4 regions of the Rhodococcus sp. NPDC057297 genome follow, and region 3 is predicted to be linked to each of the others. Evidence: predicted binding sites of a transcription regulator. Region 3 holds the regulator's gene; each other region holds the start of a gene.

Region 1 (3,332 bases), on a different contig from region 3:
CCATGCCTTCTGCATCTCGCTGAGCAGTCGGGTGCGCAGCGCGGGAGTTCTGACCCACACGAATCTGACGGGGTGGGTGTGGTGCGGTGCCGGTGCGGTCAGAGCGTCGGCCACGGCGTCGCGAACGATGTCGGGGTCGACCGAGTCCGGAGCGAACGACCGAACCGAACGACGCGACGGGACGGCCTCGCGCCTGCCGCGTGCGATCGATTCTTCCGTCCCGAGCCAGAACAGATCGTCTTCGCCGGGACGCACGAGATCGCGTGCGCGCGAACCGTTGTCGACCGGGGTCAGCCCGCGGACGACCGCCACCGGAACCGAACCGAGCTTGCCCTTGACGAGATCACCGGCCGCAGCGATCTCGTCCGCGACGGCGACCTCGGTGACCACGAGTTCGTTCCCCTGACTGTCCTCGGCACCGGCGTACGCGTGCACCACGGCGAGGCCTGCACTTCCGATGGCCGCGTCCGTCTGCCCGACCCGCCACGCACGCCCCATCGTGTCGGTAACCACGACACCGACCGTGACACCGAGCGACTCCGCCAGCGCAGCCCGAAGACCGGCCGCGCTCGCATCGGGATCCTCGGGGAGCAGCGCGAGTTCTGCCCGGTCCACGTTGGACCCGTCGATACCCGACGCGGCCTGGACGATGCCGAGACGGTTCTCGGTGATGAGTGTGCGGCCCTTACGCGCGACGACGCGAACAGCCTCCTGATCGACGAGCACACGCCGCGCGGCATCGCGTTCCTCCGGGTCCAGCGGAGCGGCGACCAGTCGACCTTCCACCTTCGAGAACGCCTTGCTCGTCACCACGAGGACGTCGTCGTCGCGAATCCACGGCGCGGCCGTCGCGATGGCCGCAGCGAGGTCGTCGCCCGGGCGGAACTCGGGAAGCCCTGTGACCGGTAGGATCTCGATACCGCCGCCCGGCGCGTGATCGCCGGGCACAGGGGAGCCTGCCTGTTCGGTCACAGCGCCAGCCCTGCCGAACGTAGAGCAACGGCTGCCATCTCCGCCGTGGTGGCCGGATCGGTCATCAACAGCGGCACACTGAGGACGTCGACGCCGGGAATCTCTGCCGTGTCGGTGGAATGGATCATCCACGAGTCGAGGATGCCCGTGTCGGTGCGAGCGCCGTAGTACTTTCCGACCGCCTCGGCAGTGGTCTCGACGCCGATGACCGACAGGCATTCGTCGGCCATCCCTCGCAGGGGCCTGCCGTCGACGACAGGGGACAGGCCGACGACCTTGGCCTTCGTGGTGCGCAAGGCGCTGCGGATCCCGGGGACGGCAAGGATCGCCCCGACACTCACGACTGGATTCGACGGAGCCAGGATGACGGCGTCGGCGTCGGCAATGGCGTCGAGCACACCGGGGGCTGGACTGGCCTGTTCCGCGCCGATGTGGGCGAAGCTGTGCGTCGGGATTCGAGCTCGGTAGCGAACCCACCACTCCTGGAAGTGAATCGCGCGCTGACTCTCACCCGACTCGTCGTCGGGGTCGGTGACGACGACGTGCGTCTCGCTCCGATCGTCGGAAACAGGAAGGAGGCGAACTCCGGGCTGCCACCGGTTGCACAGCGCTTCGGTGACAGCGGAGAGCGGGTACCCGGTCCGCAGCATCCGGCTACGGATCAAGTGTGTGGCGATGTCGCGGTCGCCGAGACCGAACCAGTCCGGATCCGCTCCGTACGCGGCGAGCTCGTCGCGCGCGTGCCACGTTTCGGCGATGCGGCCCCATCCTCGGTCGGTGTCGATGCCCCCGCCGAGTGTGTACATACAGGTGTCCAGATCCGGACAGATCCGAAGCCCGTGCATCCACACGTCGTCCCCGACGTTGACGATCGCGGTGATGTCACCGCCACCGCCGAGCAGTTCCTTGAGGCCCTGGAGAAATCGCGCTCCACCGACCCCGCCCACCAAGACAGTCACTTTCACAGCTGAGGAGCCTATGCCTTGCCGGACGCCTGTGTGTGGGCGCCTCGTGTCCGGCCGTGCTCGAGGCATGTTTAGCTGCCTGTTCACGGGGACGACACGCGCGGAACGACCGTTGATTCGGGGTGTCGGCCGATTTCGGGCCGTAGATGGTATTGGAAATGTGCCCATCAGCTTGACCGCACCACTGTGCGGCGTGTCTAATCACATGTATGTCATTCCAGGGTTGCCGAGCGAGTGTGCTTGGTGCCGACCTTGATTCGAACACGCGTTCCCATGTGGCGCCATTTCGTGGATACGTGTAGTAAAGGTCGAGAGTTCAGAGTGATTACGAATACCGGCGTGGGGCAAGGTGTTCGGACCGACCGGATGTATCTGCGCTAGAAGAAATGGTGAGGAGGCGGAAGCGATGTATGACCAGCACGTGACACGTGAACAACAGGGCGAGGCTCTTGCTCACCTCAGCGCAGTCGACGGCGCGCCGCAGACCGATTCTCGAGCAGGCGCAGCACGAAGCGACTGCGACAACGCAATTCAGAACGGTGCCCGAGGAGTCGAGGTCGTTCCGGTGGACGCGGGCGCCGCGTACGTCGATGCGACGCCGGCCGACGACGTCGAGCCTGACGACACCGAACACGTCGCCGCGCTTTCCGACGAAACCGATTCCGACGAAACCGATTCCGACGAGACCGATCCCGATCTCGATGTCGTTCGGGAGTCGGTGAAGCCTGTGCTCAGCTTGATCGCGGGATTCGATCAGATGTTCGAGGAGATCGAGGATCAGTGGCAGGAGCGCGCACTGTGCGCTCAGACCGATCCCGAGGCCTTCTTCCCGGAGAAGGGCGGATCCACGCGTGAGGCGAAGCGTATCTGCCTCGGCTGCGAGGTGAAGGACGAGTGCCTCGAGTACGCGCTCGCCAACGACGAGCGTTTCGGAATCTGGGGCGGACTGTCCGAGCGTGAGCGCCGGCGCCTCAAGCGCGGCATCGTCTGACCCTGCCGCGATTCCGAAGCGGCTGTGTGCACCGACGTCCGGTTCTTCCGGGTCGTTGCCGGTTGTCCGTCAGTCCTCGTCGGGCAGCGGGTCCACTACATCCGGGTCGACCCCCAGGTAAGTGGCGACCTGCTCCACCAGAACGTCGAACAGTAGATCTTCCAGGTCCTCGGGATGTTTCGCACGTCGCTCCAGCGGACGGCGGAACAGCACGATCCGAGCGCGTGTGGTTTCTCCGCGCTTGTCGATTCCCGCCGGTACCAGCCGAGAGAGCGGCACCGGGCCTTCTGCCACTACCTCGGGTGGCCAGTTCACCGATTCCGGGTCTTTCGCACGAATCTTCGGGACCTCGTCCACTGCGATGTCGAGACGTTCGAGCTTGTCGTGCCACCGGTGGTCGATGC
Region 2 (3,332 bases), on a different contig from region 3:
GGCCTGTACGTCAGCGCGCCAGGTGGCGGCTCGAGGAAACCGCCATGGCCGTCGGGGTGTATTCCGCGGGTCAACGATGAATCCTGCGCCGACGCGGACAGGAAGTCCTGTATGTACTTCGACAGATCGATGTCGCGGTGTCGGACCTTCGACGACGTCGTTCTGCCGGCAGAAGCGGATTCCCGTGAAGGTAGCGGAGCTGCCGACCGGATCTTGCCTCGGCGCAGCAGCCGCACAGCGCGCGGACCTTCCGATTCGCCGCCGCCCGAAGGTACCCGCGGTACAGGGCCGGACGGAACATGAGGGCCGGACGGAACATCAGGGCCGGAGGGAACATCAGGGCCACCCGAATCACCGGGGCCACCCGAATCGCCGGGGCCGCCGTTGTCGCTGTTCCCGTCGGTGTCGCTGTCACCGTCGTTGCCGTCGGTGTTGTGTTGCGGCGAGGCCTCGTCGGACTCGACCCGGGCTTCGGCGGTGCGATCGGTTGCAGCGGTCGCGTGGTGCGCGGCGTCGAGAAGTTCGGTCAACAGGATCTGCCACTGGGCACTGCCGGCGATGTGTCGTGCGATTTCAGGGTCGAGAACGGTTCCGTCTCCGAGGGTCGCGGGTTCGTTGGTCAGCCCCAGCAGTGTCTTGATGTCGATCATGATCTGGAGCAGGTGGGGGCGACGATCCTTGTGGACTCGCTCGGTGCTGCGGACAGGGCACTCTGCTCGACCGCACGTGCAGAGGATGTAGTCCTCGCGGTGGAAGAGGGCCAGCAGTGCGAATCCTCGGAGCTGCTTCTTGGTCCGCGGATCACGGGAGCACACTGTCCCGATCAATTCTTCCAGAATCGAGTTGCATTCCGCGCCTTCGAGAGTGGACATCTTGGCAATGAGGGTGGCCGTACCGTCATCGCCTCGCTTCACCTCGGCGCAGCGCTCCTCGGATTCGGTTGCTTTCCGAGCGGCGGAGGCTTCGGCGGCATCGTGCTCGAACCAGGCTCGCCAGATGTTCTCCTTGAGTGCTCTGGTGTTCATGCGCAGCGCGGCCGACAGTATGGACTCCTCCAACGCCGCGACCGTGGTATCGCTTGCCTTCTCCAGGGTGAGTGCGATTGCCCGGGCGCGTGGGTAGTCCAAGTCGCCCTCGTCGAAGGCCGCGGAGACCCGAGGTAGGCGCCACGCGAGTTGCGCACCGACGGTCAACAGGTCACGGGTCATCATGCGGGACAGGGACAATGCGACGGCGGCCTCGCATTCGACCGTGCGCCTGGCCAACGCGATGTCGGCTTCGTCCTCTCCTAAGTGATGTACGTCCATCTCCGTTGCGAATCTGAGTTCGGTCAAGTCGTGTACGGAACGGACCACCGCGGCGGCGCACCTGTTCTCGGCCCGGCGGGCATCTGCAAGTAAGGACAGCGCTGTCGCCGCGGCTGCATCGGCAGCCGCGCGAATCTCTCTGGTCGTGCCCCCCTGCATCCCCATGCCACAAGTCTAATCGAACATCCGTTCGAACACAAGGTTCCGTGCTGCCGCCGCAGGACATGCGAACGCTGTACGACAGGCGCGGCGGTGTCACAATATGGAAGACATATTGTTGCTACAACTACGGGCGGTGCTCGATGACTGCGGAACGCGAGCCCGCTGGGGCGCTGGTGGGGCGAGACGCGCTGGCTGCGTCGATCACCCGCATGGTGACGAATCCGGGCGCGGGCGATCGGATGTTCTGGCTGCTGGGTGAGGCCGGGATCGGCAAGAGCACTCTTCTCCGGCATGCGCGTGCCGTCGCCGAGGACGCCGGTGTTCGAGTGCTGCAAGCCTCAGGCGTGGACGCCGAGACCCAGCAGATGTTCTCCGGACTGCAGCAGTTGTTGTGGCCGGTCATGGCGTATGCCGACCGTCTGCCCGAAGCAATTCGAATCCCACTCGACGAGATGCTGGGTCGCGCGCCCCTGCCCGCCATGGTCGACATGTACGCCTGCAGGCACGCGGTACTCCACCTCCTCGAAGTGCTCGCCGCGGAGTCACCCCTCGTGCTGCTTCTCGACGACGCGCACCTGCTCGACCGTGATTCGCTCGACATCGTCGTCTACGCAGTTCGGCGGGTGGCCGGTCCGATGACCACGCTGTGCAGCTCGAGAGGTCACCGTATTCCCGACGGCGTCGATCCTGGCGTCGCCGCGGCGGAGGTCCCCAGTCTCACCGACGCAGAGTCCGCCGTGTTGTTGGACCGTCAGCCCATGACACCGTCGCGCTCTGCACGACTCGAGATCATTCGTCAGGCAGAGGGAAATCCTCTGGCGATCATCGAGTTCGGCCGTGCCGTCGTCCGGTCGGGCGTCGACCTGTCGGCCAGTACGGGCGACGACCGGGTTCGTCGGGTGCAGTCGCTGTTCTCCCTTCGAATCGCCGACCTGACGCCGCAGACCCGAAAGTTGTTGCTTTACGCGGCGTCTGGATCCGGATACGAGTCTCTGGACATCATCACCGCGGCTGCAGGGTTCGGCGGCGATCTGTCGGTGTGGAGGGAAGCGGAACAGTCCGGTCTCGTTGTGATCGACGGCCGTGCCGTACATTTCACGCATCCGCTGGTCCGCTCCGCAGCCTATTCCGACTGCAGTGTGGACCAGCGCCGCGCCGCACACGAGGATTTCGCTGCTCGACTGGTCGACGACCCGCCATGCCGGGCGTGGCATCGTGCTGCGGCCGCGGACGGCGTGGACGAATCGGTGGCCGCGGAACTGGAAGGCGCCGCCGAACTGTCTCACCGCCGAGGAGGGTTCTTCGAGGTCGCACGTGCGTTGGAACGGGCTGCGCAAATCTCTCCGGCGCCGGACAAAGCGGCGTTGCGATACGCCAGTGCTGCACACGCTGCCTACATGGCGGGCGATCCGCAGTGGGGACTGGCGTTGGCTGCTCAGGTTCGCCGAGCAACGACCTCGCCCGAGATTCGCAGTGCGGCAGCGCTTCCGACTGCCTCGATACTGCTGCAAACAGCGAAGCCGGACGAGGCGTTCGACGTGGTGCGTCGCACGTTCTCGGAGTACACACCGACGGACGAAAGTCTCACTCTGGCGCTGTTGTTCACTGCGCTCGGCGCGGCGCATTTCAGTGGCGGAGAGTGGCGAAGGACCGCATTGTCCAGTCTCGCCGAGGCGATTCCCGCACCGAGCGCCGGCGGTAAGGTCTCCTCGGAAGGGCGCGACCTTCTGTCGCCGATGCCGGATGCGGCGAAGGAAGCCGTCAGGCAGCTGATTGCCGAGTACTCGACGAGCACCCTCGGGGCGGAGGCTCGCGTAGCCCTCGACGAGACCTCGTCCATCGCAGCCAAGATCTCGTACCTGC
Region 3 (3,332 bases):
CTCATCGCCGACGGGCTGGCCACGACACTCGCGGGTGCAGCGGGAGGTTCCGGCACGACCACCTACGCCGAGAACATCGGGGTCATGGCCGCCACCCGCGTGTACTCCACAGCCGCATATTGGGTCGCAGCCGTCACGGCAATCGTGCTCGCGTTCTCCCCGAAGTTCGGTGCACTGGTGTTCACGGTTCCCGATGGCGTCATCGGCGGCGCCACGCTCGTCCTCTACGGACTCATCGGCCTACTGGGAGTCCGGATCTGGTCCGACAACAAGGTCGACTTCACCGACCCGGTCAACCTCACCGTCGTCGCGGCCGCACTGGTCGCGGGAATCGGCGACCTGACCTTGACCATCGGATCGGTCGACCTCGGCGGAATCGCATGGGGCTCGGTGGGCATCCTCGTCGGCTACCCGGCTCTGCGCGCACTCAGCAGGCTCGCTACCCGCTAGTTCGGTCACCGATCCTGCGCGGCTCGGTCATCGACCGAGGTCGGGCGCGGTCGTAGTGTCGAGGGAACGCACGACAAGTGTCACCCTCGAAGGAGTAACCCGTGGACCGCACCCTGTTCGAACCCGAGCACGACCTCTTCCGCGAGTCGTACCGCAAGTTTCTGGACCAGCACGTAGCCCCCAACCATGCGCGCTGGGAAGAGCAGAACATCGTCGATCGTGACGTCTGGGTGGAAGCTGGTAAGCAGGGCTTCCTGGGAACGGCAGCACCCGAGGAGTTCGGCGGCGGCGGGGTCAAGGACTTCCGGTACAACGCCATCGTCACCGAGGAAACCACCCGCGGCGGATACAGCGGTATCGGGTTCACTCTCCACAACGACGTCGTTGCTCCCTACCTGATCGAGCTCACGAACGACGAACAGAAACAGCGCTGGCTCCCCGGGTTCTGCTCGGGCGAACTCATCACCGCGATCGCCATGACCGAGCCCGGTACCGGCAGTGATCTGCAGGGAATCAAGACCCGCGCGGTTCGCGACGGCGACGAGTGGGTCCTGAACGGATCCAAGACCTTCATCACCAACGGGATCAACGCCGACCTCGTCATCGTCGTCGCGTGTACTGACCCGGAGAAGGGTGCGCAGGGCTTCAGCTTGCTGGTCGTCGAACGCGACATGCCGGGCTTCGAGCGCGGACGCAACCTCGACAAGATCGGCATGAAAGCCCAGGACACCGCGGAGCTCAGTTTCACCGACGTTCGAATCCCCGCAGCCAACCTCCTCGGTGAGGAGGGAATGGGCTTCATCTACCTGATGCAGAATCTGCCGCAGGAACGGCTCTCGATCGCTGTCGTCGCAGCCGCAGCCATGGAATCCGCGCTGGACATGACCATCCAGTACTGCCGGGACCGCAAGGCGTTCGGCAAGTCCATCGGCAAGTTCCAGAACACGCGTTTCGTGCTCGCCGAACTGGCCACGGAAACGACCGCGACACGCATCATGGTCGACAAGTTCATCGAACTTCTCAACGCCGGCACGCTCACCGTGCAGGAAGCTGCCATGGCGAAGTGGTGGACAACCGAGAACCAGGTCAAGTTGATCGACAGATGCCTACAGCTGCACGGCGGTTACGGGTACATGAAGGAATACCCGATCGCCAAGGCCTACATGGATTCGCGCGTGCAGACCATCTACGGCGGCACCACGGAGATCATGAAGGAGATCATCGGCCGAGGACTGGACCTCTGACCTCGTCGTAACCCCGAGCGCGCGCCGCCGCACCCCCCGAACGGAGCGAACGTGACGTTCGGTCACTTCAAGTGACCGAACGTCACGTTCGCTCCGTGTCGGTACGGGGGGTACGGGGGAGGTGGTGATACGAGCGCGCTCAGAGCTTGCGCATCACGGTGACGACCTTGCCCAGGATTGCTGCGTCGTTGCCGGGAATGGGCTCGAACAAGGGGTTGTGCGGCATCAACCAGACATCACCCTTGGTTCGCTTGAACGTCTTGACGGTTGCTTCGCCCTCGATCATGGCCGCGACGATGTCGCCGTTGTCGGCGACGCTCTGCTGACGCACGACAACCCAGTCTCCGTCGCAGATTGCTGCATCGATCATGGATTCGCCGACGACTTTCAGCAGGAACAGCGACCCCTGACCCACCAGTTCGCGGGGGAGTGGGAACACGTCCTCGACGGCTTCCTCGGCGAGGATCGGTCCGCCCGCGGCGATTCGACCGAGAACCGGCACGAAAGTCGGCGTCGGCAACTGGTCCTCGGACGGAGCGGAACCGTCGGCGACGGCGGCCGCGTGATCCGCTTGCACCTCGTCGAGCCCCCGCACGTCGACGGCCCGAGGACGGTTGGCGTCGCGGCGGAGGAAGCCCTTGCGCTCGAGCGTGCGCAGCTGGTGTGCCACTGACGATGTGGACGTGAGCCCGACGGCATCGCCGATCTCGCGGATGCTCGGTGGATAGCCCCGCTCGGTGACCGACGCCCGGATCACCTCGAGCACCTTGCGCTGACGCTCGGTGAGTCCGGCGTTGATGTCCGTTCCCTCGCCCTCGAACGCCTTCGCGGTCGGCACGGCAGCAGGCTTGCCCGCAGCAGCCTTGCCGGCCGTACTTTTGGTCGCCGTAGTTTTCGCTGCCGCAGTTTTCGTCACAGCGGGCTTCCCGGCAGCCTTTCCGTTCGACCCCGTGCCGTTCGACCCGCTAGAGGTCTCGTCTTTCATTCGTGCGTCCTCCTGCGTGATGCGTGCGTGTGCCGGAACTCGAACGTGCTCGAAGACCAGAACGCGTGGGATGGATGTGACGTGTGGTTTCTGACACGAACTTAGCCCGTTATCGCTGTTGGATCAAACATCTGTTCGATCCGTGTCGCGTTTTCTACTGACTTTGTCGGAGGTGCGTGATAGAACTTTCGAACAAGCGTTCATCGAACGCCTGATCGAATAGCGTTCGAATCCACGTCTCGTTCGACACCGGAGGTTCCGATGAGCATCACTACCGAGCGGCCCGTCCGTACGGAGCAGCACCAGCAGACTCGCCGTGCTGTCCGTACCCGTCAGACAGAGTCGCAGCGTCGTGCGACGATGCAGCGTCGCCGTCATGTCGGCGTGTCCGCGGTCCGCGGCGGCCAGCACGACCGGCGGGCCGACGGGTGCGCAGATCAGGCGCATCGTAGCCAGCGCATCACCGTGCTCGGTGCGGTGGCGGGAGTGGTGGGGACCGCTGTGGTGCTGTTGGCGCTCGTCGGAATGGCAAACCTTCGCGCATCGTCGCTCGAATCCGTTTCCGCGCCCTCCAGTGTCACGGTCCAGGTCTCGGACGGCACGGTCTTCAGCAGCACGGTCTTCAGCAGCACGGTCTCCGGCAGCACGGTCCC
Region 4 (3,332 bases), on a different contig from region 3:
CTTCCGAGGCTCGAGCCGTCCGCTGGCGAGAATGGCCGGGGTTCCCACCGGCCCCCACCCGCCTCCGCCGGTGGCGTCGACGAAGCCCGCGAGCAACCCGAGGGGCGCCAGGAACCGCTTGCGCAGCGGCTTTCCGAGATTTCCCCGAGGAATCCCCTGGACGGTGAACCTGATCAGGATGTACAACCCCAGGCCCAGAAGGATCAACGCCATGACGGGTGCTGCGGCTTCGGTGGACAGGTTGGACAGAACCGTCGCTCCGACGAATGCACCCACTGCACCGGGCAGGGCGATCCGCCGAACGACCGTCCAGTCGACGTTACCGAACTTCCAGTGCGACAGACCGGAGATGAACGTGGTTCCGATCTCCGCCAAGTGCACGGTGGCCGATGCGGCCGCGGGATTGGTGCCGATGGCGAGCAGAAGCGTCGTCGTCGTGACGCCGTACGCCATACCGAGAGCGCCGTCGACGAGTTGGGCCGCAAGCCCCACGATGCCGATAAGAATGATTGTTTTCACTGCGTGTGCTCCATGAGTCGAGTGAATAATGTTCGGGTGCAGGTCAGATCGACCCACAACACCTCGGCAACAGCGCGTTCGACATCCGCCCATGCAACCCATCGACGCGTATTACGTCAAGGGTTGAAATCACCCTGGATTTCGGCGAATTCGTTGGATCCGATGACCATCGCTGTATTACTTGCTCGAACCGTCGATCTACAGTGACTTCATGACTCCTGTAGTGCGAAGACCGGGTCGAGACGAATCCGAGGCGATCGCTCGGATGCACACTGAGGCCTGGCGCACTACATACGGAGGGTCGGTTCCCGACACCTACCTCGACGAGGGTTCGATCACACGGCGAACTCAGCACTGGCGGACAGTACTCGAACCGAAGGAAGAGGGCCAGGATGTTGCAGTTGCAGTGGAGGATTCCGGCATCATCGGGATTGCACACTGCGGCCTCGAAGACGGCCGACGCAAGCTGTTTGCACTCTACGTTCTGGAAGCGTTCCACGGCACCGGCGTCGGGCAGCTACTGCTCGATGCTGTATTGACCGACGAACCGACCGAACTCTGGGTCGCCCAGACGAACCGACGTGCCATGAAGTTCTATCGACGCAACGGCTTCGAGCCCGACGGTGCAGCCCAGGACCTCCTTGGGATCGACGGTTACGTCACCATCCGGATGGTGCGCTGAGCACCGCTGTGTCGGTGGCATGTGGTAGCAGCCCCACCTACGAAATCGATTGCCCCGCAGCATTACAACCCTTGCACGCGGTTGGGTGTCACGGTATATTCGAACATACGTTCCCATGAGCCGGGGGGTTCACCGTATGCCACGCACCGCACCACGCAGCACATTCGCCCGATGCGCAGGACCACAACCACAACCCACCATCGACCCCACCCTGCTGACCCAACTTGCCGACGCAGCACGTGAGGAAAACCAAGCCTGCGCCCGCAAAATCGCACTTGCCGCGCAGATCTGGGACTCCTGCATAAACCAGACCGTCCAGATCGGCGACTTCATCACCGACGCCGGAAACTACGCCGCCTCCGAAACAGCCGCGACCCTCGGCTGCTCCAAAACCGTCGCCGACACCCTCGCCGAGATCGGCATGGACCTACGCCTGCGCCTACCCGCCATCGCCGCCGCATTCGCCGACGGCGACATCGACGTCGCACGCATCCGCGCCATCTACCGCACCACCGCCGGCCTCACCGCAGACGCCGCCCACCGCATCGAAACCGAAACCCTCACCGCAGCCCGACACCTCTCCCCGGGCCCCCTCGCCACTGAAATCAACGCCATCATCACTCGAACCGCACCCGACGAAGCCGCAGCCAACCGCAAAGACGTCACCGACAAACTCACCTCACTGCGCTACCGCGACAAAGACCTCATCGCCACACTCGAAGCCAACCTCCCCGCAGCCCAAGCCGCCGCCTGCTGGCAACTGATCACCGAAATGGCCGCCACCCTCTGCCCCCGCGACCCACGCACCCGGAGTCAACGCCTCGCCGCAGCATTCGTCACACTCATCCACCGCGACACCCACCTCACCTGCACCTGCACACCCGACGACGACAAACCCTGCACCGCCAACCCCCAACTCCCCGACCGCCGCACCCCACTGACCAGCATCACCATCGACGTCGACACCCTCCTCGGACTCCGCGACCTCCCCGCCTACCTCGCAGGCCACGGCATCATCGACCCTGAATACGCCCGAGAACTGGCAGCCAACAGTCACTTCAACATCATCCTCACCGACGCCACAAACCTCGCCGACCGCACAGGCATCACCACTGCCCCGGCACAACCACGACCGACGCACATCAGTTTCAACCCACTCGGCCGCGGTCGACGTCGCAGCGGACTCGCACTCCCCACTCCATCCACACCGCCGACCCCAACACCTCGACAGTGCAACGAAAACTACAGCGGCACCTATCAACTCATCGATGCACTCGAAGCCGCCATCAAAACCAACCCCGCACTCGCCGTCCCGCTCTACCCCGACGGCCACGGCGGACTCACCACCCCACCACCCGGCGCACTGACCTACCGACCCGGCACCGCGCTCGCAGACCTCGTCCGACACCGCGACCGCACCTGCCGCCACCCCGGATGCGACGTCCCCGCAGCCGGCTGCGAGATCGACCACATCATCGCCTTCGACCACCACAACCCCACCCGCGGCGGCTGGACCATCCTCACCAACCTCCACTGCCTCTGCAGGTACCACCACTCCCTCAAAACCATGGGCGCCTGGACACCCACCATGCTCGCCGGAGCCGCCGAATACTGGAAGTCGACTTCCGGCACCACCGCAGTCACCCTCCCCGGAAACACCACCGGCCGAACCGACCTGGCCCCGAGCTCACTCCTACCCCACATACCGAAGAAACGACGACAACCCCACCACCGCACCGACAAACCCGAATCCGATCCCGACAACACCACCGCCCCGCCGTCCTACGCAGAGGACACCGATGACCCCGCACCGTTCTGACAGGCGCAGCACAGTCGTCGAGAAACAAACCTGTGCGGACTGCAGCACTGTGGTGGAATGGCAGGGTGACCCGTCCGGATTCCTCGGTGTCGATTCCGCCTGTGGTGCGGCGCCACGCGGGCAGCTCCGAGATAGAGCCGGTCTGGCTGAACGAGTTAGGTGGACTGACCTTCCGTGCCGGACAGGTGTTCGTGAAATGGTGTCGACTGGACGTGCAGATCGACCTTGCTGTCGAGGCCGACAAGATGGGTACCCACCATCATGAGTACGGAGTGGAACTACGGCCATCGGTTCACCAGCGAAGTTCTGGAC

What was found. The regulator LexA, encoded in region 3, represses DNA repair genes until DNA is damaged. The targets are predictions, from matches to a motif close to CGAACANNTGTTCG.
Region 1: cofD (2-phospho-L-lactate transferase) is a predicted target of LexA. The motif match lies at 2,196-2,209, and genes of this name have one in related genera.
Region 2: ACFULT_RS05610 (HNH endonuclease signature motif containing protein) is a predicted target of LexA. The motif match lies at 1,487-1,500, and genes of this name have one in related genera.
Region 4: ACFULT_RS12365 (DUF222 domain-containing protein) is a predicted target of LexA. The motif match lies at 1,302-1,315, and genes of this name have one in related genera.

The regions. Positions count from the first base shown of each region.
Region 1 covers NZ_JBHUZE010000010.1:128,220-131,551, forward strand. The annotation lists gene ACFULT_RS23820 (coenzyme F420-0:L-glutamate ligase) at 1-972, opposite strand, end outside; gene cofD (2-phospho-L-lactate transferase) at 969-1,937, opposite strand; gene ACFULT_RS23830 (WhiB family transcriptional regulator) at 2,695-2,928, shown strand; gene ACFULT_RS23835 (metallopeptidase family protein) at 2,998-3,332, opposite strand, start outside.
Region 2 covers NZ_JBHUZE010000001.1:1,209,718-1,213,049, forward strand. The annotation lists gene ACFULT_RS05610 (HNH endonuclease signature motif containing protein) at 1-1,472, opposite strand, end outside; gene ACFULT_RS05615 (AAA family ATPase) at 1,610-3,332, shown strand, end outside.
Region 3 covers NZ_JBHUZE010000004.1:272,253-275,584, forward strand. The annotation lists gene ACFULT_RS14715 (uracil-xanthine permease family protein) at 1-450, shown strand, start outside; gene ACFULT_RS14720 (acyl-CoA dehydrogenase family protein) at 552-1,694, shown strand; gene lexA (transcriptional repressor LexA) at 1,834-2,532, opposite strand; gene ACFULT_RS14730 (hypothetical protein) at 2,941-3,332, shown strand, end outside.
Region 4 covers NZ_JBHUZE010000003.1:502,811-506,142, reverse strand. The annotation lists gene ACFULT_RS12375 (sulfite exporter TauE/SafE family protein) at 1-519, opposite strand, end outside; gene ACFULT_RS12370 (GNAT family N-acetyltransferase) at 731-1,201, shown strand; gene ACFULT_RS12365 (DUF222 domain-containing protein) at 1,338-3,020, shown strand.